3 regions of the Halomonas sp. BLK-85 genome follow, and region 2 is predicted to be linked to each of the others. Evidence: predicted binding sites of a transcription regulator. Region 2 holds the regulator's gene; each other region holds the start of a gene.
The links. Region 2 encodes PhoB, which activates phosphate uptake and scavenging genes when phosphate is short. Its sites were predicted from a motif close to TGTCATANNNNTGTCANA; they were not measured.
Positions count from the first base shown of each region.

Region 1: the regulator PhoB is predicted to act here: its motif matches at 5,812-5,829, upstream of ppk1 (polyphosphate kinase 1).
Region 3: the regulator PhoB is predicted to act here: its motif matches at 4,765-4,782, upstream of ugpB (sn-glycerol-3-phosphate ABC transporter substrate-binding protein UgpB).

Region 1 is NZ_CP087731.1:2,718,251-2,726,087, reverse strand. Features, by position in the region: gene LL947_RS12340 (hypothetical protein) at 1-34, opposite strand, end outside; gene LL947_RS12335 (response regulator) at 264-1,022, shown strand; gene LL947_RS12330 (ATP-binding protein) at 1,119-2,654, shown strand; gene LL947_RS12325 (LysR family transcriptional regulator) at 2,617-3,555, opposite strand; gene ppk1 (polyphosphate kinase 1) at 3,568-5,757, opposite strand; gene hemB (porphobilinogen synthase) at 5,877-6,851, opposite strand; gene elbB (isoprenoid biosynthesis glyoxalase ElbB) at 7,055-7,714, shown strand; gene tatC (twin-arginine translocase subunit TatC) at 7,767-7,837, opposite strand, start outside.
Region 2 is NZ_CP087731.1:3,079,440-3,087,276, reverse strand. Features, by position in the region: gene yccS (YccS family putative transporter) at 1-1,470, opposite strand, end outside; gene LL947_RS14160 (hypothetical protein) at 1,650-2,006, opposite strand; gene LL947_RS14155 (HU family DNA-binding protein) at 2,006-2,278, opposite strand; gene LL947_RS14150 (NAD(P)/FAD-dependent oxidoreductase) at 2,397-3,617, opposite strand; gene LL947_RS14145 (chorismate--pyruvate lyase family protein) at 3,844-4,347, shown strand; gene ubiA (4-hydroxybenzoate octaprenyltransferase) at 4,426-5,316, shown strand; gene phoB (phosphate regulon transcriptional regulator PhoB) at 5,410-6,096, shown strand; gene phoR (phosphate regulon sensor histidine kinase PhoR) at 6,099-7,439, shown strand; gene cysZ (sulfate transporter CysZ) at 7,492-7,837, opposite strand, start outside.
Region 3 is NZ_CP087731.1:2,771,460-2,779,296, forward strand. Features, by position in the region: gene speA (biosynthetic arginine decarboxylase) at 1-1,213, shown strand, start outside; gene LL947_RS12555 (fumarylacetoacetate hydrolase family protein) at 1,220-1,885, opposite strand; gene LL947_RS12560 (hypothetical protein) at 1,988-2,305, opposite strand; gene LL947_RS12565 (GIY-YIG nuclease family protein) at 2,506-2,895, opposite strand; gene LL947_RS12570 (hypothetical protein) at 3,042-3,362, shown strand; gene argE (acetylornithine deacetylase) at 3,468-4,640, opposite strand; gene ugpB (sn-glycerol-3-phosphate ABC transporter substrate-binding protein UgpB) at 4,850-6,175, shown strand; gene ugpA (sn-glycerol-3-phosphate ABC transporter permease UgpA) at 6,312-7,196, shown strand; gene ugpE (sn-glycerol-3-phosphate ABC transporter permease UgpE) at 7,245-7,837, shown strand, end outside.

The DNA.
Region 1 (7,837 bases), 360 kb from region 2:
GTTTGATGATGCTTTTCGGTTTGCTGTCAGGCATTGTCGGTGTCTCCTCGCAGGTTGACATTTCTTGACATAACTACCTTAGTCGCCTGTTGCACGTGTTTCAAGTCCACCTATGAGGGCTGAAATGCACAAAAATATTCGTTTCAAGTGGATTAAAGCAGGCGTAATAGGCTTTTTGAGGTATCCTGATATATTGTAAATATATATTTCTTGGGCGGGCTTCCCAAGGAGCGCAAACGTATGAAGTGGAGCATAACCTAAAAATGGTCGATGATTTAGAAAAGCAATTTGCAGCATTAGGGAATGAGGAGCCTGCGGCACCTGATTTTCCCGACCAGGATCATGTGCTGATTATTGAAGATGATAAGCGCCTTGCCGATTTGACCCGCGAATATCTGGAAGCGAACGGTTTTCAGGTGTCACTCGAAGCCGATGGTTCCAAAGGGGTGGACCGTATTCTGACACTCCAGCCGGATCTGGTGCTTCTGGATCTGATGTTGCCCGGTGAGGATGGCTTATCGATATGTCGGCGTGTGAGGCCCAATTTCTCTGGCCCGATCATGATGATGACAGCACGTACCGATGATATGGATCAAGTGCTTGGCCTGGAAATGGGCGCTGACGACTACGTCTCCAAACCGGTCCAGCCACGGGTGCTGCTGGCCAGGATGCGTGCCCTGTTGCGTCGGGCTGACCAACCATCATCCAGCGGCGAAATGCGGCTGCGTTTTGAAAATCTTGAAATCGACAACGCCACCCGCGAGGCCTGGCTGTCGGGAGACCGCATTGACCTGACCAGCGCAGAGTTTGACCTGCTATGGTTGCTCGCCAGCAATGCTGGCCACGTCCTGACGCGCGAGGAAATTTTTACCCAGCTGCGCGGTATTAAATATGATGGCCAGGATCGTTCGATCGATGTGCGCGTGTCACGCATCCGCCCAAAGATTGGTGACGACCCACACCAGCCCCACCGCATCAAGACCGTGCGCAGCAAAGGCTATCTGTTTGTAAAAGATAGCTAGGGGCAGGTTGAGTGGATTATGCACAGGATTAAGCAACGTGGGTCCTTTTTACGCTTCTATATCCTTTTAGGGCTGACGTTGCTGGTAATTTTCTTGATGGCAATGCTGGGACGTATTGTCATCGAGAGAGTTGGCCACGACGATTACCGGGCGCAGTTGGCGCATTTTCCCATGGCAGTACTGATGGCTGAACTTGCGCCGCTGTCAGTGGCTGAACGTGAACGGCGTCTACCGTCGCTGAGCCAGCGGCTTGGGCCTGGGGTCGCGCTTGATCTGGTACCGGTGGCAGACGCCAGCCTGACTTTTCTTGAACAGCAGCGTCTGGATCGCGGCGCCATACTGGTTGACGCTGCTCCCTGGCGGCTCCGCCAACGTCTGGATAATTCTCCCTGGTTGCTCAGCCTGACGCTGGATGAGTGGCAAGAGCAGCATTGGCAGTCGACAGTGGCACTCGCTGCTGAAGGGCTGGCAGGCTTGAGTGGCGCGCGCCGTGCCGAACGTCTTGAGGCGTTGAGCAGCACGCGCTGGACGCTGGAGCTGATTGACCGGCTACCGTCAGCCCTTTCCGTCCAGCAGCAGCAAGCCTTGGTCAGCGGTCAGGTGGTCACGCGTCTTGCCGGAGAGCGGCTCGACATTACTCTGTTAACCTCCCTTTCAGATACTTCTCCGCTGAGGCCCCCATGGCTGGAAGCCGAGCTTGTCGTCGATGAAGAGCCTTTGCCCTTACATCTGTATCTGATGCTTCTATTAAGCGTCATGATGATTCTTACCCTGGTGATCTATCAGATCATGCGCAATATCGAATCGCGAATGGTGCGGCTGGAACTGGCCGCCACGCGAATTGCCAGTGGTCGTCTGGAGACGCGTGTCAAGGTACACAAGGGGGACTTTCTCGGACGCCTGGGTATGGCATTCAACGTCATGGCAAGTCAGGTGCAGACCCTTTTGCGTGGCCAGCAGGAAATGATTCGTGCGGTTTCCCATGAACTTCGCACGCCCATTGCACGCATACGTTTTGCCGTACAGATGGTAGAGGACATGAATGACAAGCCGGTTGTTCAGCGTCAGCTGCAGGGTATCGACGCCGATATTGCCGAACTTGACAAGCTGGTAGATGAGATTCTTACCTATGCACGCCTGGACGGTGATACCGTCAATGCGACCGCGATGGAAACGTCACTGGTGGACTGTCGCGCCATGGTGGAACGCGTGTTGGATACTCTGGCGCCACTGCACGAGACCATGACGCTGACTCTGTTGCCCGGTCAGGATGCTGAGCTGAGTGCTGAGCCGCGCTATTTACAGCGAGCATTACAGAACCTGGTCAGCAATGCTTGTCGGCATGGGTGTACTCGGGTCGAGGTGCGAATCTGGAACGAATCACACCTGGTGCGCATTGATGTAGAAGACGATGGCCCCGGGGTGCCGGATGATTCGCGCACAGAGATTTTCAAGCCCTTTACCCGCCTTGACGACAGTCGCGCGAGAAGTTCGGGTGGCTATGGCCTGGGGCTGTCGATTGTTCAGAAAATCATTATCAGACATGGCGGGAGTATTACCGCGGATACCAGCCCGAACCTGGGAGGCGCGCGGTTTACGCTGTTGATTCCACGTCGCGATTCGCTGGCTTGATCCCGGTAAGTACGGCAAAGGAAGTGGCGCGCGCGGTATCCAGAAAATCCTCCATCCAGGGCATTTCCAGGCTTTCTTCGCGAATGGCCGCATACAGGGTGTTCCACACGCCCTGTTCGCCCAGCTTGACGGCCACGACATAATCGCGCTGCAGATACTCGGTCAACGCCCAGTTGGGAAGCGCACAAACGCCGCGTCCACTGGCCACCAGCTGCATCATCATCAGGGTAAGTTCCGCGGTACGAATCTCTTTGGGGCGTACATTGGCCGGGGTCAGAAAATGGCTGAACACATCCAGACGAGTGTGCTCAACCGGATAGGTGATCAGGGTTTCATCGGCCAGTTGCCCCGGCGTGACAAAGCGCTGCTGTGCAAATGTGTGCTGGCGGGCAACGGCCAGGAGGCCTTCATAGCGAAACAGCGGCGCATAGTGAACACCCTCCAACGGTTGTGGGTCGGCGGTGATCACCAGATCAAGCTGTTCACGGGCCAAAGCGGGTAACGGGTCAAAATGGTGGCCGCCGGGAATATCAATTTCCACCTCAGGCCAATGGTCTCGAAAATGATCCACCGTGGGCATCAGCCACTGAAAACAGCTGTGGCATTCGATGGCCATGTGCAGACGCCCCTGTTCCGCGCCCGCCATTTTGGCGATATCCCGCTCGGCACGACGCACTTCCGGCAGGATACTGTCGGCCAGATGGAGCAGCCGCAGGCCTGCCCGCGTAAACTCTACGGGCCGGGTCTTGCGTATAAAAAGTGCCGCTTCCAGGCGGTTTTCCAGGTCTTTTAACTGATGGGATAGGGCCGACTGGGTCAGATGCACCCGCTCGGCTGCTTCTACCAGAGAGCCTGTTTCACGCAAGGCCAGCAAGGTGCGTAGGTGGCGTAGTTCGATCATACGGTCAGCTTATCAGCTTTTCGACGCATAGGCGTATAGCAAGGTCTCCTGTGCACTGATGGGTGCACCCTCGCCATGGCCCTGAAGCTGGTAACTGCCGTCCGGTTGCAGAAGCCAGCTCTGGCAGTTATCCACCAGATAGGTTTCCAGATCCTTGCGTACCCGGGTGGCCAGTTTCTTATCCAGCAGTGGGAAGCAGGTCTCCACCCGATGAAACATGTTGCGCGCCATAAAATCAGCGCTGGAACACCAGGTCTCCGGCTTACCATCGTTATGGAAATGGAATACCCGGGTATGTTCCAGAAAACGGCCAATGATCGAACGCACGCGAATATTCTCGGAGACCCCTTCAATACCCGGTTTGAGACAGCACATGCCGCGGATGATCAGGTCACACTCAACCCCTGCCTGTGAGGCGCGATAAAGGGCCTTGATCAGCTTTGGCTCAGTCAATGAGTTACATTTGATGATGATATGGGCGCGTTTGCCCTTGCGGGCACTCTGGGCTTCACGATCAATCATCTCGCACAGCCGCTCATGCAGGGTAAAGGGTGCATGTAGCAGGGTATCAATGCGTCTTGCCCGGCCCATGCCGGAGAGCTGCTGAAACACCCGGTGAACGTCGGCACACAGGGCCTCGTTAGCGGTCAGCAGGCTATAGTCGGTGTAAAGCTTGGCTGTCTTGGAATGGTAGTTGCCGGTGCCCAGATGCGCATAGTGACGCAGCGCGCCTTTTTCACGCCGCACGATATGCATCATCTTGGCATGGGTCTTGTAGGCCATGACCCCATAGATGACGATGGCCCCGGCTTCCTGCAGGCGCGAGGCAAGCTGCAGGTTGTCAGCTTCATCAAAGCGCGCGCGCAGTTCAATGACCACGGTCACTTCCTTACCCTGGCTTGCTGCATCCACCAGGGCACTGACAATCGGAGACTCTGCCCCCGTGCGGTAAAGTGTCTGCTTGATCGCCAGCACATCCGGGTCGCGGGCTGCTTCGCTGAGCAGATCTTCGATGGGGGTGAATGACTGGAACGGATGATGAAGCAGAATATCGCTCTTACGGATGGCGTTAAACAGACTGCCACTTTTGAGTGTCTTGGGAACGCCGGGCGTATAGGGGCGGTAAAGCAGCTCTGGCCGGTCAACGTCGCCCAGCACGGCCATCATGCGGGTCAAATTGACCGGGCCTTCTACCCGGTAGAGATCTTCCTGTTCCAGGTTGAACTGGCGCAGCAGGAAGTTGATCAGGTCTTCCGGGCAGTTATCCGCCACTTCCAGGCGCACACCGCTGCCATAGCGGCGGGCGAGCAGCTCTCCGCGCAGCGCAGAGGCCAGGTCGGACACTTCTTCCGGGTCGACGGTCATATCCGCGTTGCGGGTCAGGCGGAACTGGTAGCAGCCACGTACCTGCATGCCGGGGAACAGTTCTTCGGCGTGGGCGTGAATCATCGAGGACAGAAAGACATATTCCGAATAGCCTTCTTCACACAGCTCTTTGGGCAAGGCCATCAGGCGCGGCAGCGAGCGCGGCGCAGGCAGAATGGCCATGCCCCCGGCGCGGCCAAAGGCGTCCTTGCCTTCAAGCTCAACAATAAAGTTCAGGCTTTTGTTGACCAGACGTGGGAAGGGGTGAGACGGGTCCAACCCGATAGGGCTGATGACCGGCATGATTTCATTGTTGAACATTGCCCGCACCCATTCTTTCTGGGCCTGGGTCCACTGGCTGCGGCGCCGAAATCTCAGGCCCTGGGCCTCAAGGGCCGGCAAGAGGGTATCGTTGAGAATCTTGTACTGACGGGCGATCTGCTCGTGGGCAATCTGTGAAATCTCGCTCAACACGGCTTTGGGCAGGCGGCCATCGGCCCCTGTGGTGTCATCACCCAGGGCGATCTGATGCTTCAGGCCGGCTACCCGGATCTCGAAGAACTCATCCATATTGGATGAGAAAATCAGCAGGAACATCAAGCGGTTCAGCAGCGGGTGTGCATCATCCAGGGCTTGCTCAAGCACACGGATATTGAACTGCAAGTGAGAAAGCTCACGGTTGAAATACAGCTGAGGATCATCCAGATCGGTTTCCAGCTGGCTGTCCCTGGCCTGTACACCGGTTGTCGTGCGATTTACACGCAAGGTAGGGGTGTCTTGTTCTCCAGCCATGGATTCGGTTCCTGTCTGCGGTTGTTGTCCACCGGTGGTATCCATCACTGCTCCTGATTCTTCAAATTGACCATTCTGCATTTCAGTATGGACGATATAAATGACAAATGGGTGTCACCCAAGGGTCATCTGGTGAGCAGGGCAAAATGGACAGCCGTTCAAGTTCAGCCATTGGCCTTCAGAAGCCGTGCAGCGTCGAGTGCAAAGTAGCTGAGAATGCCATCGGCACCGGCGCGCTTGAAGCACATCAGGGACTCGAGAATAACGCTGTCGGCATCCAGCCAGCCGTTATCAAAGGCGGCACGATGCATGGCGTACTCGCCGCTGACCTGATAGGCAAAGGTGGGCACCTGAAGCTCATGCTTTACGCGCCGAACCACGTCCAGATAGGGCATGCCCGGCTTGACCATGACCATATCGGCACCTTCAGCAATGTCCATAGCCACTTCGTGGAGCGCTTCGTCACTGTTGGTCGGGTCCATCTGGTAGGTGCGCTTGTCGGCCTTGCCCAGGTTGCCGGCTGAGCCGACGGCATCCCGGAAGGGGCCATAGTAGTGGGAGGCATACTTGGCGCTGTAGGCCATGATGCGGACGTTATGCAGGTGTTCCTGCTCGAGTACCTGGCGTATCGACCCAATGCGGCCATCCATCATATCCGAGGGAGCGACCACGTCCGCACCGGCTTCCGCATGAGAAAGCGCCTGCTTTAGCAGGGTGTCGACCGTGCGGTCATTGATCACATAGCCCTGCTCATCAATGATACCGTCCTGGCCATGGCTGGTGTAGGGGTCGAGCGCAACATCAGTGATAATGCCAAGCTCGGGGAGGGCTGCCTTGAGCGCTCGCACGCTGCGCTGCACGAGCCCCGCCGAGTTGTAGGCTTCCTCGGCAAGTTCGGTTTTCTGCTCCGGTCCGATCACTGGAAAAAGCGCCAGGGCCGGAATGCCGAGCGTATAAGCCTCCCGAGCCTGCTCGATCAGCAGATCCAGAGACAGGCGTTCAACGCCGGGCATGGACGGAATGGCCTGACGCTGATTTTCACCCTCCAGTACAAACACCGGCAGGATAAGGTCAGCGGCAGAAAGGCTGTTTTCCTGCATCAAGCGGCGTGAAAAAGCGTCACGACGCATGCGGCGCATGCGTGTGGCAGGAAAATGACGCTGGGTGTTGGTCGTCAATGCTGTTCTCCTTGCGTCTCTGGGAAGCGGGGTGAGTACGGTCAATCAGTATCTGTTCAGAGTATATCAATCCAGTGATAGGGCGAAAGCTGGCTTGTGACTGTCACATAAACTGCCTAAAGTAGACGGCTATTAACAAAACGCTATAAAAGAGGTCACTTCTCATGACAAAACAGGTCGCAGTCATTCTGGCCGGGTGCGGTGTATACGACGGCTCTGAAATCTATGAAACCACCTTGACGCTGTTGCGCCTCGATCAGCTGGGCATCGGCTATCATTGTTTTGCTCCGGACCTGAATCAGCATCAGGTGATCAATCACGTCACCCAGCAAGCCTCTCAAGGCGAAACGCGCAACGTGCTGGAAGAGTCGGCCCGGCTGGCGCGAGGGGATATCAGCCCGTTAAGCGAGCTGGATGCCGGACACTTTGATGGTGTTATTGTACCCGGTGGCTTCGGCGTCGCACAGAACCTCTGCGATTTTGCGCTTGAAGGGGAAAGCATGCAGGTACTGGCGCCCCTCAAGGACGTGCTTGATGCCTTCCGCGAAGATGGTAAGCCAATCGGGCTGATCTGTATTGCACCGGTCATGGTACCGCGCCTGCTGGGGGAAGGGATTGCCGTCACTGTTGGCCATGACCCGGGGGTTGCCGGTGCCATCAGTGCCATGGGGGGCCTGCACCGTAGCTGCAGCGTTGAAGAGATTGTCGTCGACTTCGAAAACCGCGTGGTCACCACTCCAGCCTATATGCTGGCGACACGTATCAGTGAAGCCGCTACCGGGGTTTTCAAGCTGGTCGAGCGCATTGATGAAATGATGGGCTGATGACGGGTCCTGTATCCGGGTTTTCAGGCGCGGATACAGGACGCTGAAAACGTTAACTGTTCTCGCCGAGCTCGTCATCTGCATCCTGGGCGGGCTTGCGGCGCACCAGTCGTCCAAACAGCA
Region 2 (7,837 bases):
GGCCACCATATAGTGTTTTTCTCGGGTGGCAAAAAATGCCACCCCGGCCGCAACGGCCACCAGGCTTTGGACCGCTGCCTGGGGAAACAGGCTGATCAATGCCCAGCCCACGATAAGCCCGAGGACTGTGCCGGTAATGCGCTTGAACAGGAAACGTTTGGTCGTCGCAAAGTTGGGCCGACAGACGAATAGTATGGTCAACAGTATCCAGAAGCCCTGTTCCGGGTCCAGCCACTGAAGCAGTAAAAAGCCCGCGACCAGCGCAACTGATAGCCGTATGGCATGGCGAAAAGTGGGGGAACCCAGGGTGAGGTTGAGGCGTATACGCTGCCAGGCTTCTTTCAGGGTGCCCGGCGAGCGGTCAAACAGGGCAGTGTCCTGGCGTGGCTGGCGGGTGGCCGGGTTGTGGGCGCTGGCAATCTGCTTTTCGAGGGTGGTCAGGTTATCTGCTAGCGCATTCAGCGGCTGCATCAAGGGGCGCCATTCGGGCCTGTCCTGGTGGCGCAGGTTGTCAATCGAGGCACGCAGGTCGGTCAACGCTTCCTCGCTCTGGCGGTGATCAAAGGGGCGGTTGAGCAGCAGTGACCTGGCCAGGCGGCGACAGGCAAGCCCTTGCTGATCCAGCAGCCGCTGGCAGCGAAACAGGACGTCGTGGTGAAAAAAGGTTTCGGTCAGGGCAGTGTAGGGGTAGTGGGTCGAGCTGGCTCGCTCGTGAATATCCTGAGCGATGAAGTAGACCTGCAGATAACGGTTCAGCTTGCGGCTGCCGCGTTGACCTTCCATGCGCCTCAGCAGCATGTCCTTGGCCTGATTCAAGGCTTCCACGACCACGCCATTCTGGCGTGCCAGGGCCATCCGGCGCGCCTCGATATCCACGCCGCGCACCGGCTCAAAGAGTTCAGCTTTCAGCATCAGGTATTTGCCCAAGGCTTTATACAGGCGCGCCATACTGAGCTTGACCGGCTGACGGGAAAACAGCGCGCACCAGATCACTGAAATCAGCCCGTACCAGGCAGCCCCCACCCACAGCAATAGCTGTCGCAGCGTGACATCACCATCCACGCCGCCGTGCTGCTCGATATTGATCATGGAGTAGATCGACAGAATCAGGGTGGCAGAAGCGATGGTGGCGTAGCGCTGGCCAATGGCCCCGAGCATGATCAGGCCAAAGGTAGCACCTGCCAGCCATAACGCCATCAACCATGGCCAGGGAAAGATCCAGCGAATGATCCAGGACACCAGTGCAAAGCAGGCAAGCGTGACGAGCAGTGCCTGCAGCCGACCCTGCCAACTGTCGTCGGTTTCGGCCAGGGCGCTGGCAATGATGCCCAGAAACAGTGGGATAACAAAGCCGATGTCGCCCCATACCGCTATCAGTGCCAAGGCGCCACTGAATGCCACAAATACCCGCAGGCTGTAGGCAAACTTATCCAGTGTCCAAAGACGACGTAGCGACAGGGTAATGGGCATGAGGCGGTAAGCTGGACTCCATGGACAGGGCAATAGCGTCGGGTGATAAGCGGTGATTGCCAACAACCAGAACAACAGTATAGGAGAGATAACAGGCTGATCACCACGCCGTCATCAGTCAGCGGCGTAGTGGGTGAACTCACTGTTACGGGCCAGAGCCTATGATCGATCGAGTAGTGTTACAGATGCTTAAGTAAGGATTGTAATCGGGTCATGTCGCCAGTATCACCAACTACCCTGACCTTGTTGGCCATCATACCCTCGAGAAAGGCCTGCTGTGTCGGCTTTCTTAAAATCTTGAGCGCGGTGTCAGCGTCTGCAAAGCGCAGCTCCAAGTCAAGATCAACCGGCAGGCCGCGGGCGGAGGTGATGCCTTCGGGTGACATCCGATAGTAACGGCAAATGCTGAGATCTTCGGTGGCCACACCCCAATCCAGCCGGCGCATGCGCTCAAGCTTTTCGCGAAAACGCGGCTTGCGACGCAAGGCACGTTTTAGCAACAGGCTCAATAACCACAGCACCAGCTTGAGTTTCATCAGGAAACGGCATCCTTGAGGGCCTTGCCCGGCTTGAAGGCAACATTCTTGCTGGCCGGAATCTCCAGCGGGGCGCCAGTCTGGGGGTTCTTGCCAGTGCGTGCAGCACGCTCGCGCACAGTAAAGGTGCCAAAACCGATCAGCGCAACGTCGTCACCCTTGGCAACGCTGTTGGTGATCTCGTCGAGAACGACGTTCAATACCTGGCCGGCTTTTTCCTTGGACATATCAGCATTCTGGGCAATCGCGGCCGCGAGTTCAGGTTTGCGCATTATCAGTCTCCATAGAAGTGGTCAGAATAGACAGATCAAACGGTAGTGGAATTTGACCTTAAAAAACAGCGCTCAAGTGTCATATTGTGTTTCGCTAAAACCCTGCGTTTGACCTTCACTAGCCTAGCAGTGGAGGTGCCACTCTGGAAAGTGCCACCTTTTGACGTACGCAATTGCCTGTCAACGCAAAGCCGAGCAGTTGATCACTGGCGTCCTTTGCCAGCGCCGTCATGTTGTGACCGTCGGCATCGATTGTCCAGTGGGTTGGCGTGCTCTGGGGCGGGTAGGCAACCACCGGCAGGAGCGGGGTTTTGACCAGTACCGGCCAGGTACCGAAGTGAACCGGAGTCGGCGTGCCGGCCAGTGTGGTGGCCAGCACCTGGGCACTGGCCTGTAGCGGTTGTACATACATGGCGTTCACGCCCTCAACACAGGCTACATCTCCCAGTGCATAAATATCAGGGTGGCTGGTTTGCAGGGTGCGGTTAACGGTAATGCCCCGGGGTGTCACTTCCAGCCCGGCAGCTTCGGCAAGGGAAGTACGTGGCGCCAGGCCAGTGGCCAACAAGACAATATCAGCATCGATACGGGTATTGCCGGTTGTGCTGCCCGAGGAGGCAGGCGCCAGCGTAAGACGAACCTCACCGCCGTCGTGGCAGGTGATATCGTGCAGGTTTTGCTCAAGCGCCAATCTGATCCCCGCTGTGCTGAAGGCCTCTGCCAGGGCGTGCCCAAGGCGTTCTGGCAGCAGACGCGGCAAGGGGGCACGCTCCGGCGCAATCAGGGTGACCTGGTGTCCGCCAGCGTGGAGGTCGTTGGCAAACTCGCAACCGACAAGCCCGGCGCCAATAATCGCCACCCGGGCTGGAGCATCACCCAGGGCCGCGTGGAAGCGACGGTAGTCGTCAAGGTCGTTGATAGTGAAGCAGCGTGATGCACAGGCATCCGGTAGCTGAAATGGCATACGCGGAGCGGCTCCCGTGGCCAGTACCAGGGTACGGTATGCGAGACGCTGCGGTGTTGGCTGGCCGCCTGGAGTGTCATGGTCTGGCTGAAGGGTTAGCTGGTGAGCCTCGGGGTCGATGGCCGTGACCGGGCGGTTGGCCAGTACCCTGGCGTTGAGTTCCTCGGCCAGTGCATCCGCATTGCGTTGGGCAAGCCGGGCAGGCGGCAGGCCCTTGGCAAAACCGGTTGAAAGCAGCGGTTTGCTGTAATCGTCACCGCTATCGCTGCTGATCAGGGTGATCGAACGGGTATCTCCTGCACGGCGTAATGCTCGGGCCAGGCCAATACCTGCCATGCCAGTACCCACAATCACTAAATCGGCGTCAGTTGACATACTGTTCCCTGTTGAAGTGGTGTTATCAGGGCGTTATCGCGCCCATGGCATCAAGTCTCATCATGGTACACTAGCGCTTGCATGGCGGGGTCTATCAAGGCGATTGATCAACTTGGTTAATCGGCACCGCTGATCATTGATCCTAAAGAGTCAGATTTTGAACGCAACGCTTTCAAGACATGCCCTCACACTGCCGCCACCCGAGCCGGAACTGCCTGTTCGCTGGATGCCTGCACCAGCGGCTCGTCCCGGCATGTCGGTTTTCTGGTGGCGCTGGGTGGCGTCGACGGATTCCTTGACGGCACGCCTGATCAATGCAGGCAAGGGGCGGCGTTTTCGCGTCAGGGTGCTGCGCCAGGGGGTAGGTTACCCCAGCGTGGATGAAGCCAGAGCGCTGGCGCTGCCCCTCAGGCGGTATGCCTGGCTGCGCGAAGTAGCCTTGTGTCTGGACGATATACCCTGGGTGGTAGCGCGCTCGGTGGCTCCCCTTGATCAACTGCATGGCCAGCGTCTGGACAGGCTTGGAGATCGCTCGCTGGGCAGCTGGCTGTTTCAGCAGGCCGATCTGCGGCGCGGGCCGATCGAGGTGACTCGCCATGCGCCGCGCTTTGTGGCGGCCAGCGGCCTGTGGGGGCGGCGGTCATGTTTTTCCCACACCGGTATGTCCCTGCTGGTACAGGAGTATTTTCTGACTGCCATGGCAGATGCACTGGAAGGCCCTTCACGCTAGGCTATCAGGTTCAGGTCTTTGGCTGCCCAGGCGTTTGAGTACCCGGGTCAGGCACGCACACTTTTTAATGGAGTCAGCATGGATCGTTCACTTCTGCGTCCCGGTGGGCTTGCCCGCCTGACGGATTTTCTGCAGCTTACCCGGCTTGATCGTCCGATTGGCACCTGGCTGCTGATGTGGCCAACCCTGTGGGCTCTGTGGCTGGCAGCCGGGGGCGTGCCTGAGCGCTCATTGCTGTTGATTTTTGTTGGCGGCGTGTATGCCATGCGTGCTGCAGGCTGCGTGATCAATGATTACGCAGACCGGCATTTTGACGGTCATGTCAAGCGCACCAAAACCCGCCCATTGGCGAACGGGCGCATCAGTGAGCGCGAAGCTCAGCTGCTGTTTGTAGGGTTGGTAGCGGTGGCCTTTGTGCTGGTGCTGTTCACCAACCTGTTTACGATTCTGTTATCAATTGGTGGGGTCGTGCTGGCGTCTGTCTATCCTTTCATGAAGCGTTATACCCATTTCCCGCAGGTGGTGCTGGGGGCGGCGTTTTCCTGGGCGATCCCCATGGCCTGTGGCGCAGTGCTGGGTTATGTCCCCCTGGAAGGCTGGCTGCTGTTTTGCGCTAACCTGCTGTGGACGGTGGCCTACGACACCGAATACGCCATGGTAGATCGTGATGATGACCTGAAAATCGGCATCAAGTCGACGGCGGTGCTGTTTGGCCAGGCTGACCGCTTGATCATTGGCCTGCTGCAACTGGCAACACTGGGCCTTCTGGCAACGGTTGGCTGGCGGCTGGGGCTGGGTGGGTTTTTCTGGCTGGGGCTGATTGCCATGGCGGCGACCTTTGCGCACCAGCAGGTTTTGATCCGTCAGCGCGAGCGTGAACGCTGCTTTCAGGCCTTTCTCAATAACCACTGGTCGGGGCTATTGGTATTTGCTGGCATTGTGCTCAGTTTATGGCCCACGGGGGCTTAAACCCGCGTTAATCGGCCTTTTGTCATCTTAATGTCATCAACTCATGGTGAGATCGTCATGGAAATGTCTTGTTTAACACCTTGAGGCTTTGGAATGACCGCCAAGACCGTTTTGATTGTCGATGATGAAGCGTCTATCCGTGAAATGATTGCGGTAGCGCTGGAAATGGCTGACTATCGTGTGCTTGAAGCGGACAACGCCCAGGATGCCCACGCCATGGTGGTCGATCATCAGCCTGATCTGCTCTTGCTTGACTGGATGATGCCAGGCACCAGCGGAATCGAGCTGGCGCGGCGGCTCAAACGTGAGGAATCCACCGCTGAAATGCCGATCATCATGCTGACGGCCAAAGGCGAGGAAGACAACAAGATCCAGGGTCTGGAAGCCGGTGCTGACGATTACATCACCAAGCCTTTCTCACCGCGCGAGCTGGTCGCCCGGCTAAAGGCGGTCTTGCGGCGTACCACACCGCGTGGTGTGGAAGATCCGATCGAAATCGAAGGCTTGCTGCTTGACCCGGTCAGCCACCGCGTCAGTGCTTATGGCAAAGCCGTGGATATGGGCCCTACCGAGTATCGTCTGCTACAGTTCTTCATGACCCATCAGGAGCGTGCCTACACCCGTAGCCAGCTACTGGATCAGGTCTGGGGGGGCAATGTGTACGTGGAAGAACGCACCGTGGATGTACACATTCGCCGCTTGCGCAAGGCGTTAATTGATCACCATCACCTGATTCAGACGGTGCGTGGAACCGGCTATCGTTTCTCTGCACGGGGGTAAGGGTGCGTCTGTGGAGCCGTGAAATATGGCGTTTAATCTGGTTGAGTGCCCTGGGCTTTGTGCTGGGGGCGATTGTCGGCAGCGCAGGCTTTGGGCTGGCGCTTGGCCTGGCCGCCTGCCTTGGCTACCACCTTTATCAGTTGCGTGCCCTGTATCGATGGCTGACCCTGCATCCCCATGACGAGCCGCCCGCTGCCGCCGGCCTTTGGGGCGAGCTGTTTGATCGGCTGTATCGCTATCAGAAAGGTCAGCGGATTACCCAGAATCGCCTGCGCGCTACCCTGGGGCGCATCCAGGAATCCTCCGAAGCCATGCGCGACAGCGTGGTGATGCTCGATAGTCACGGTGACCTTGAGTGGTGGAACAGCGCCGCCGCCAAAATGCTGGGTCTGAAGACTGCTCAGGACCGTGGCCAGCATATTACCAACCTGCTGCGTGATCCGCGTTTTGTGGGCTACTTTAACGCCCGTGACTATGGCGAACCGCTGACCCTGGCATCGCCCATCGACGAGCGGCGCATCCTGCAATACCAGATTACCCTCTACGGTGACGATGAACGTCTGGTGATGGCCCGCGATATTACCCGCTTGCATCGCCTTGAGCAGATGCGTCGCGATTTTGTTGCCAACGTCTCCCACGAGTTGCGCACGCCGCTCACCGTCCTGGCCGGGTACCTGGAGACTTACTCCGACCTGGCCGAGCAGTTGCCGCCACGCCTGGGCCGCAGTATTGGTCAGATGCAGGCCCAGACCACCCGGATGCAGAACCTGGTCGATGACCTTTTACTGCTGTCGCGCCTGGAAATTGATCAGGGCGGCGACGATCACGCGCCGATTGACGTGCATGCCCTGCTGCATAAAGTTGCTGACGATGCGCGGGCGCTGGCCAAAGAGCAACATGATATCCAGTTGGTCATTGGCAGTAATGCGCAGTTGATGGGCAGCGAGCAGGAGCTGCGTAGCGCGATTTCCAACCTGGCCTTCAACGCCGTGCGCTATACCCCACAAGGCAGCCAGATCACTCTGCACTGGGTCTGTGATGCTCAGGGCGCCTATATAACGGTTGAAGACGATGGCGACGGCATTGACCCAGTACACATTCCGCGTTTGACCGAGCGCTTCTATCGCGTTGATAAAGGCCGCAGCACCGCGACGGGAGGAACGGGGCTGGGTCTTGCGATCGTCAAGCACGTGCTGCTGCGCCACGATGCCCAGCTGGAGATTGATTCACACCCGGGGGAAGGGGCACGTTTCTGCTGTCACTTCCCCGTAACGAGGCGGGTGAGTCGTGAATCTCCCTCATCCCCGTCATGCCCGCGCGCCGTTAGTGGGCATCCATTTTGACCCGGGATGTCGGGCTGCAGTGGTGGTGAGTCGTGCATAGTGGGGTTCGTCATTAGCGGTAGTGGCCATCCCACATCAACACCGCTCCGGCAACGGCGCCGGGTAACAGGAAAAGGTTGGCCAGCGGTATCAGGGTCAACAGCATCACCAGCCCCCCGTAACTCAGGCTGTGCCACCAGCGGGCCGAGAGCCGCGAGCGCATATCGGCAAAACTCACCCTGTTGTTGTCCATCGGGTAATCCAGATAGGTTATCGCCAGTACCCAGGCTGAAAACAGCGCCCATAAAAACGGGGCCAGCAGATTGAGCACCGGTATCCAGCTGATGACGAACAACACCAGCATGCGCGGCAGAATATACCCCAGCTTGACCACCTCGCGTTTAAGCGTATCGACGGCC
Region 3 (7,837 bases), 310 kb from region 2:
GGTGGTTGAGACGCTGCGCGGGCAGGATGCCCTGGCCAGCCTGCAGCTGGTGCATTTTCATCTCGGCTCCCAGATTGCCAATATTCGCGATATCCAGCGCGGCCTGCGCGAATGCGCGCGTTTCTACCAGAGCCTGGTGGCGCTGGGCGCCCCGATTGACTGTGTGGATGTCGGCGGTGGTTTGAGCGTTGACTACGAAGGCACCCGTTCACGCAGTGACTGTTCAGCCAACTACTCCATGGACGAATATGCCCGCAATGTGGTCAACGCCTTTGCCCAGCTTTGCCAGGAAACGGGGCTGCCCCAACCGCACCTGATCAGCGAATCCGGGCGTGCCCTGACCGCCCACCATGCGGTGCTGATCACCAATGTGATTGATGAGGAACGCATCGACACAGCGCCACCGTCACGCCCGGAAAGGTCAGACCCGCAGCTGGATGCCCTGTGGCGGGTGCTTGACCAGCTGGACACCGATCAGGAACCCCGCATTCTGGTCGAGGCCTGGCACGACCTGCTGCAGGCCGTCAGCGAGTTGCAGGACCGCTTTGTGCTTGGCCTGTGTGACATGCCAGTGCGGGCTGAGGGCGAACGTGTCTATACGGCCGCCTGTAGCCGCTTGCGTGAACAACTGGATAGCCGCAACCGGGCCCACCGTGAAATCCAGGATGAACTGGCAGAAAAGCTTGCCGACAAGCTGTTCGTCAACTTTTCGCTGTTTCAGTCGGTACCGGATGTATGGGGAATCGAACAGATTTTTCCGGTACTGCCGCTCTCCGGGCTGGATCAGGTGCCCAGCCGGCGCGCAGTGATTCAGGATATCACCTGCGATTCCGACGGGCGTATCGACCAATATGTTGATGGCCAGGGCGTCGAAAGCACCCTGCCACTGCCGGAATGGGCCAATGAGGACCAGCGCTGGTTAGGTTTCTTTCTGGTGGGGGCCTATCAGGAAATTCTCGGTGATCTGCACAACCTGTTTGGCGATACAGACTCGGTTGATGCGGCCCTGGACGCCCAGGGCAACTGGGTGCTGTCCAACCCCTTGGCGGGTGACCGGGTGGCCGATGTACTGGCCTATGTCAACTTTGATGCTGACAAGCTGCAACAGCGCCTGATGGCGCAGCTGGCTGCCAGCCAACTGACGCCCCAGGAGCAGGCCGGGTTTGCTGACAGCCTGCGTGACGGCCTGAATGGCTATACCTATCTGCAATAGAGACACTCACTCAACGACGCTGGCGGTGACCTCCAGGCCACCGGTCAGCGTCATACGCAGATGCGCGCCACGCGGCAGCTCACCGACGCCTGCGGGCGTCCCGGTCAGCACGACATCGCCCGCTTCAAGCGTGAAATGACGGCTCATTTCAGACACCAGGGTCGGGATCGGAAACAGCATGTCCGCCCCTTCGCCGTACTGGCGCTCCTCTCCATCAATTTCCAGGCTGAACGCCAGTGCGTTCCAGTTGGGTACCCGGGTCAGCGGCAGAAAGGCCGACATCGGGCAGGCACCATCAAAAGCTTTGGACACCTCCCAGGGGTGGCCACTTTCCTTCAACCGGGTCTGCACATCGCGCAGGGTCAGATCGAGTGCCAGGCCAATCCCGACAATCGCCCGTTCGGCTTCATCCTGGGTAACATCGGTCAATGTTTCGCCGATCAGCAGGGCAAGCTCAATCTCATAATGCACCTCACCACGCGCGAAAGGCGGTGATAGCGGCGCATCAAAGCCTGACGCACTGGTTGACGGCTTGATAAACAGCAGCGGCTCGGAAGGCACCGGGTTTTCAAGCTCCTTGACATGATCTGCATAGTTGCGACCCACACAGACAATCTTGCCCAATGGATGGGGAAATGTCTGGCCATCAGTGAACTGAGGAACAAAGCGCATGGCGGATAGTCTCCTTCTCGTAATAACTGCCGCCGTTTAACGACAAACATTCAGTTTAAACCTGCTGGAGCCTGCACGGGTTATGACGACCCAGCACGGACCTCAGCCGGTATGATGGCGCACCAGCCAGTCTGCCGGTGTATCATTACCGCTCAGACGGGCACCGGTAAGCTGGTACCATTCTTCTTCGGTCAGGTAAGCCTGGCACCAGCGTCCCAGCGCTATTGCCGTCGCCTCACTGCCCTGGCGATTTGTATGATAACTGTTGGCCATGTCCAGAAGATCCTGACGCGCTGAACGGGCACGCGGTTGGCTGCCATGTACATTGGCCAGCGGATAGCGTCGATCATACGCTGCATTGATAAGCGCGTTAAGCCAGTAATCCAGCTCCCGCGCCTGTATGCCGCCGTAAACAGCCAACGTTAACCTCCCTTGAATACATGGCCACGAATTCCGCTGTACTCGCATGGGAACCTGATCGCAAGACCCTTCCCATTCAAGTGTAAAATGCTATTTCGGGTATCGTAACGTATTTGACCGTAAAACGCCTGCCTGGCGGCTGACGGCCCAACCATGACCATGGCCCCCACAAACCTGTCAGCCGGCCGGGCCAACCTCATTCATCCAACAGGAGTCATTGTATCCCTGTCATGCAATGGCCACGCCTGTGCCCATTGGCGCTTTTGCAGAGGAGATTGCTGTTTCAGTTGATACTCCGCCCGGCTGGCGGCGGCGCGATCCGGGAAGGGCTGGGCGCCAAGCAGTGCCAACGGCGGGTTGGCGCGGGTGTAGCGGGCGCCTTTACCGTCGCAGTGGGCCTGGTAGCGTTTTGCCAGATTATTGGTAATGCCAATATAGGTGCCCCGGCGGCACTCCAGCAGGTAGAGATACCACTGGCCATCGGTACTCTCGGGTGGGGTGCCAGGGTCGCCCTGATGATAGGGCTGGCAGCAGTCAGCGAGTGGGCGAGCGCTACCGCAAAGGCAGTTGAGCGGTTTGGATGGTGCCATGGCTAGCTTTCTCTGACCCTTTGCCTGGATGACAGATGTTTTGTTTCGGTATTCATCGATAATTCGGTATAGTGGAAACGCAAGAATATCACACGGAGTAAGCATCACGATCGATCATCTTTCCAACTAGCAATGGAGGTTCTCCTATGAAGGTCTTTAAACCGGAATGGCAGTGCACGTTTAGCGTAAACGAAGGCGCGGAAGAATCGGCAAACTGGAAAGAGAAAGTGGCGTGGCGACTGCGGGGCATGGCTGACTGGCTTGATCGCGGTGGCCGTACGTTGAAAGTAGCGTACAACGTAACCCCGGCAGTCAGTCAGGATGAAGTGGATACTTGTCTGGGTAAAGGGTTTGAAGTGACTCAGCAGCTGTTAACCCAGCTGGCCCACCAGCAAGCGTGTGAAAATGTTATGCGTCATGCCAAGGCGGAACTTTACGACGAGCAACCTTCCGTACAAGGCTTCTGACCCGCCCGTATTGAAACTTGTCATTAAACGCCGTGTTTTTAATGCTGTATGGCGCAAGGCCCCACCCGCTAAATGCGTGTGGGGTTTTTTTGTGGCCATCAAACTTCACACATCCCGGTAGGGTGTTTCCAAGGCACGGCCCATCCGGTGCATAAAGGCCACGCAGGCCTCCAGCTCACTTTTATCAATGTACTCATCCGGTTGATGCGCCTGGGCAATGCTGCCAGGGCCGAGAATAATGGCCTGCAACCCCACCTGCTGAAACTGGCCCGCCTCGGTGGCGTAGGCCACTGCATGCTGGCAGCATGCTTCGTGCAAATGCGCGCTGGCCAGGCGCAGCACCTGATCGTTGTCGTGATCAGCCAGGCCAGGCACCGTCGTGTTCAAAGCCTGGGTGTCGATGGAAAGCTGCTTTCCCGCGGCACGCAGTTGTGTGATCAACGTCTGGCAATAGGCCTCGAACCGGGCAAAGATGTCGTCAAAGGTATCGGTGGGCAGATGACGGATCTCCCACTCGAACTGGCACTCACGGGCCATGATGTTGATGGCCGTGCCGCCTTTGATCTTGCCCACATGCAGGCTGGTATGCGGCACATTGAAGGCGTCATCAAGTCGCCCTTCGTCGATCAGGGCAGCCATGGTGTCTTCGATAAAGGTAACCAGCCGGGCCGCCACGTGAATCGCGGATGTCCCCTGGTTGACCTGACTGCTATGGGCTTCACAGCCAGTGACCGTGGTGCGCAGATTGGTGGCACCTTTCTGGGCCACCACGGGCTGCATGCCGGTCGGCTCCCCCACGATAACGTGAGCGGTGGTGGAATAATGGGTATGAAAGCGGCGTATCAGGTCCGGCGCACCCACACAGCCGATTTCCTCATCATAGGAAAAGCCGAAATAGATCGGCTGTTCGAGCGCTGCCCGAGACCACACCGGCACCATGGCCAGCGCACAGGCAATGAAGCCCTTCATGTCACAGGTGCCACGCCCATAAAGACGCCCGTCACCGTCATCGCGCAGGGTGAAAGGGTCACTGGACCAGGGCTGCCCGGTCACCGGCACCACATCGGTGTGGCCGGAGAGCATGACACCGCCGGGGGCATCCGGCCCGATGCGTGCTATCAGGTTGGCTTTCTGGCCGCACGGGCTCATGACACGTTCGCTTTCCACCCCGTAGCCTGCCAGGTAACCCTCCACAAACTCGATCAGTGCCAGGTTGGACTCACTGGATGTGGTGTCGAACGCCACCAGGCGTTCGAGCAGATCTATTGCCTCTTGCATCACTCACCTTCTCTTGAACGGCAGGCATCATGCCAGTGCCACTGAGACTACACGGCCAGACAATCGGCGCCAACACTGCCATGATTTTTATCAGAGCGCTGGCGTCATCTGTGGTTCATCTGGTATTCATGAAAGTGTCATCTACAATAATTAGTGTTGCTAGACAACTTAAACCAAAAAAATAGCACGCGGTATAAAAAGGAGACGTCATGTCACGCTTCAAGTTTCAGGCCCTCGCTCTGGGCGTCATGAGTGCCAGTTTGAGTTTTTCCGCCCAGGCCGCCACCGAGGTGACCTGGTGGCACGCCATGGGTGGCCAGCTAGGCGAAATCCTCGAAGGCATGACCGAGGAGTTCAATGCCTCCCAGGATGATTACCGCGTGGTACCCAGCTATCGCGGCAACTATACCGAAACCATGACAGGGGCCATTGCCGCCTTCCGTGCTGGCGAACAGCCGCACATCCTGCAGGTGTTCGAAGTTGGTACCGGCACCATGATGAACGCCGATGGCGCCATCTACCCGACCTACCAGCTGATGGAAGATCATGGCCGCGGTTTTGACCAGAGCGCCTTCCTGCCCGCGGTTGTCGGCTATTACACGGATACTGACGGCAACATGCTGTCCTTCCCGTTCAACTCTTCCACACCGATCATGTACTACAACAAAGACATGTTCGAGGCCGCTGGTCTGGACCCTGAGCAGCCGCCCACCACCTGGCAGGAAATGGAAGACGCTAGCCTTCAGCTGATGGAATCCGGTGCCGCCTCCTGTGGCTTTACTACTTCCTGGCCCAGCTGGGTGATGCTGGAAAACTTCTCCGCCTGGCATGACCTGCCACTGGGCACTCAGGAAAACGGCTTTGGCGGTATTGATACCGAATTTGTCTTCGACAACGAACATGTCGCGCGCCACTGGGATAATCTCAAAACCTGGCAGGACGCGGGTGCCTTCCAATGGGGTGGCCCGGGTTCCGGCCCGGACTCCGAGCCCATGTTCTACTCTGAAGACTGCGCCATCTTCTTTGGCTCTTCCGCTTCCCGTGCAGACGTCGCCGCCAACGCCGAGTTTGACGTCGGCTTCGGCATGCAGCCCTACTACGACGACATAGAAGGTGCCCCGCAGAATTCAATCATCGGCGGCGCCACCCTATGGACCCTGCAGGGCCATACGGATGAAGAGTATGCCGGCGTTGCCGCCTTCTTCGACTACCTCTCCCAGCCGGAAGTCCAGGCGGAATGGCACCAGCAGACCGGCTACCTGCCAATCACCCAGGCCGCCTGGGATCTGAGTGAAGAGCAGGGCTATTACGCCGAAAACCCGGGCGCCGATATTTCGCTCAAGCAGATGACCCTGAACGCGCCAACGGAAAACGCCAAAGGGCTGCGTTTCGGTAACTTCGTGCAGATCCGCGACATCATCTCCGAAGAGATGGAAGCGGTGATGAGCGGCGACAAGACCGGCCAGGAAGCCGCCACTGAAGCGGTGGAGCGGGGTAACGACCTGCTGCGCGACTTCGAAGCCGCCAACCAGTAAGCCGCGTAAACGGAACCACCGCCTGGCCGCTGGCCGGGCGGTGGTTTTGCTGTTTTCATCCACCCCGCTGACGATCAGGCGCGATGTACGCGTGCCGACCCCGTCATAAAAACGCGCTGCAAAAAAAGAGTCGCCCATGCAAACCAAACGCATGACGTTTCCCGGCCACTGGCTGCCCTATGCCCTGCTGGCGCCTCAGGTCATCATTACCCTGATTTTCTTTATCTGGCCAGCCGGCCAGGCCATGTATCAATCGCTATTGCGTGAAGACGCCTTTGGGCTGAAAACCACCTTTGTGGGGCTGGAAAATTTTGCTCGCCTGTTCCGTGATGGTGCCTACCTCAACTCACTGTCGGTAACGGCGGTGTTTGCGATTGGCACCACCCTGCTCTCCATGTCGGTGGCCCTGTTGCTGGCCAGCACGGTTAACCGCATGATTCGCTCGCGCAGCACCTACACCACCCTCCTGGTCTGGCCGTATGCCATTGCACCGGCGATTGCCGGGGTCTTGTGGTGGTTTATCTTCCACCCCTCGATTGGGGTCATCCCCTATGTGCTGGATATGGTTGGCTATGACTGGAACCACCGCACCTCAGGGGCAGATGCCATGCTGCTGGTCGTGTTTGCCGCTGCCTGGAAACAGATTTCCTATAATTTCCTGTTCTTCCTCGCCGGCTTACAGTCTATCCCGCAATCACTGATTGAAGCGGCCGCCATTGATGGCGCCAGCCCCATCAAACGCTTCTGGACCATTATATTTCCGCTGCTGACACCCACGACCTTCTTTCTGATGGTGGTTAACGTGGTGTACGCCATGTTCGACACCTTCGGGATCATTCATGCCACCACCGAAGGCGGGCCCTCCCAGGCCACCAACACCCTGGTCTACAAGGTCTATTCCGATGGTTTTGTGGGCCTGAACCTGGGCTCATCCGCCGCGCAGTCGGTAATTCTGATGGCCATCGTGGTCGCGCTGACAATTGTCCAGTTCCGTTATATTGAACGCAGGGTGAATTACTGATGCTGCCAACACTCGCCTCTCACTCGCTTATTCCGCAGGAGTGCCACCATGGTTGAGAACCGCCCCTGGGCCAATGTCTTTGCCCACCTGATGCTGATCGGCGGTGTGGCACTGGTGGTATTTCCTGTGTATATCGCCATCGTCGCCTCGACCCAGGCGCCCGGTGACCTGCTGCGCGGCAGCCTGCCGATGTGGCCGGGTTCCCACGGTTGGGAAAACTACAAGGCCATGTGGAGTACCGGGCTTTCCCGGGCCGGCGCGCCACCGGCGGGCCAGATGCTGTGGAACAGTTTTGTCATGGCCATGGCCATTACCATCGGCAAACTGAGTATTTCGCTGCTTTCTGCCTTTGCGATTGTGTATTTCCGCTTTCGCTTTCGGATGTTCTTCTTCTGGCTGATCTTTATTACCCTGATGCTGCCGGTAGAGGTGCGCATTATCCCTACCTATCAGGTGGTGGCGGATCTCAGCATGCTCAACAGCTTTGCCGGGCTGTCGATTCCGCTGATTGCCTCGGCCACCGCCACCTTCCTGTTCCGCCAGTTCTTTATGACAGTCCCGGAAGAAATGCTCGAAGCCGCCCGGGTGGATGGCGCAGGCCCCCTGAAGTTCTTCAAGGACATCCTGATGCCGCTGTCCAT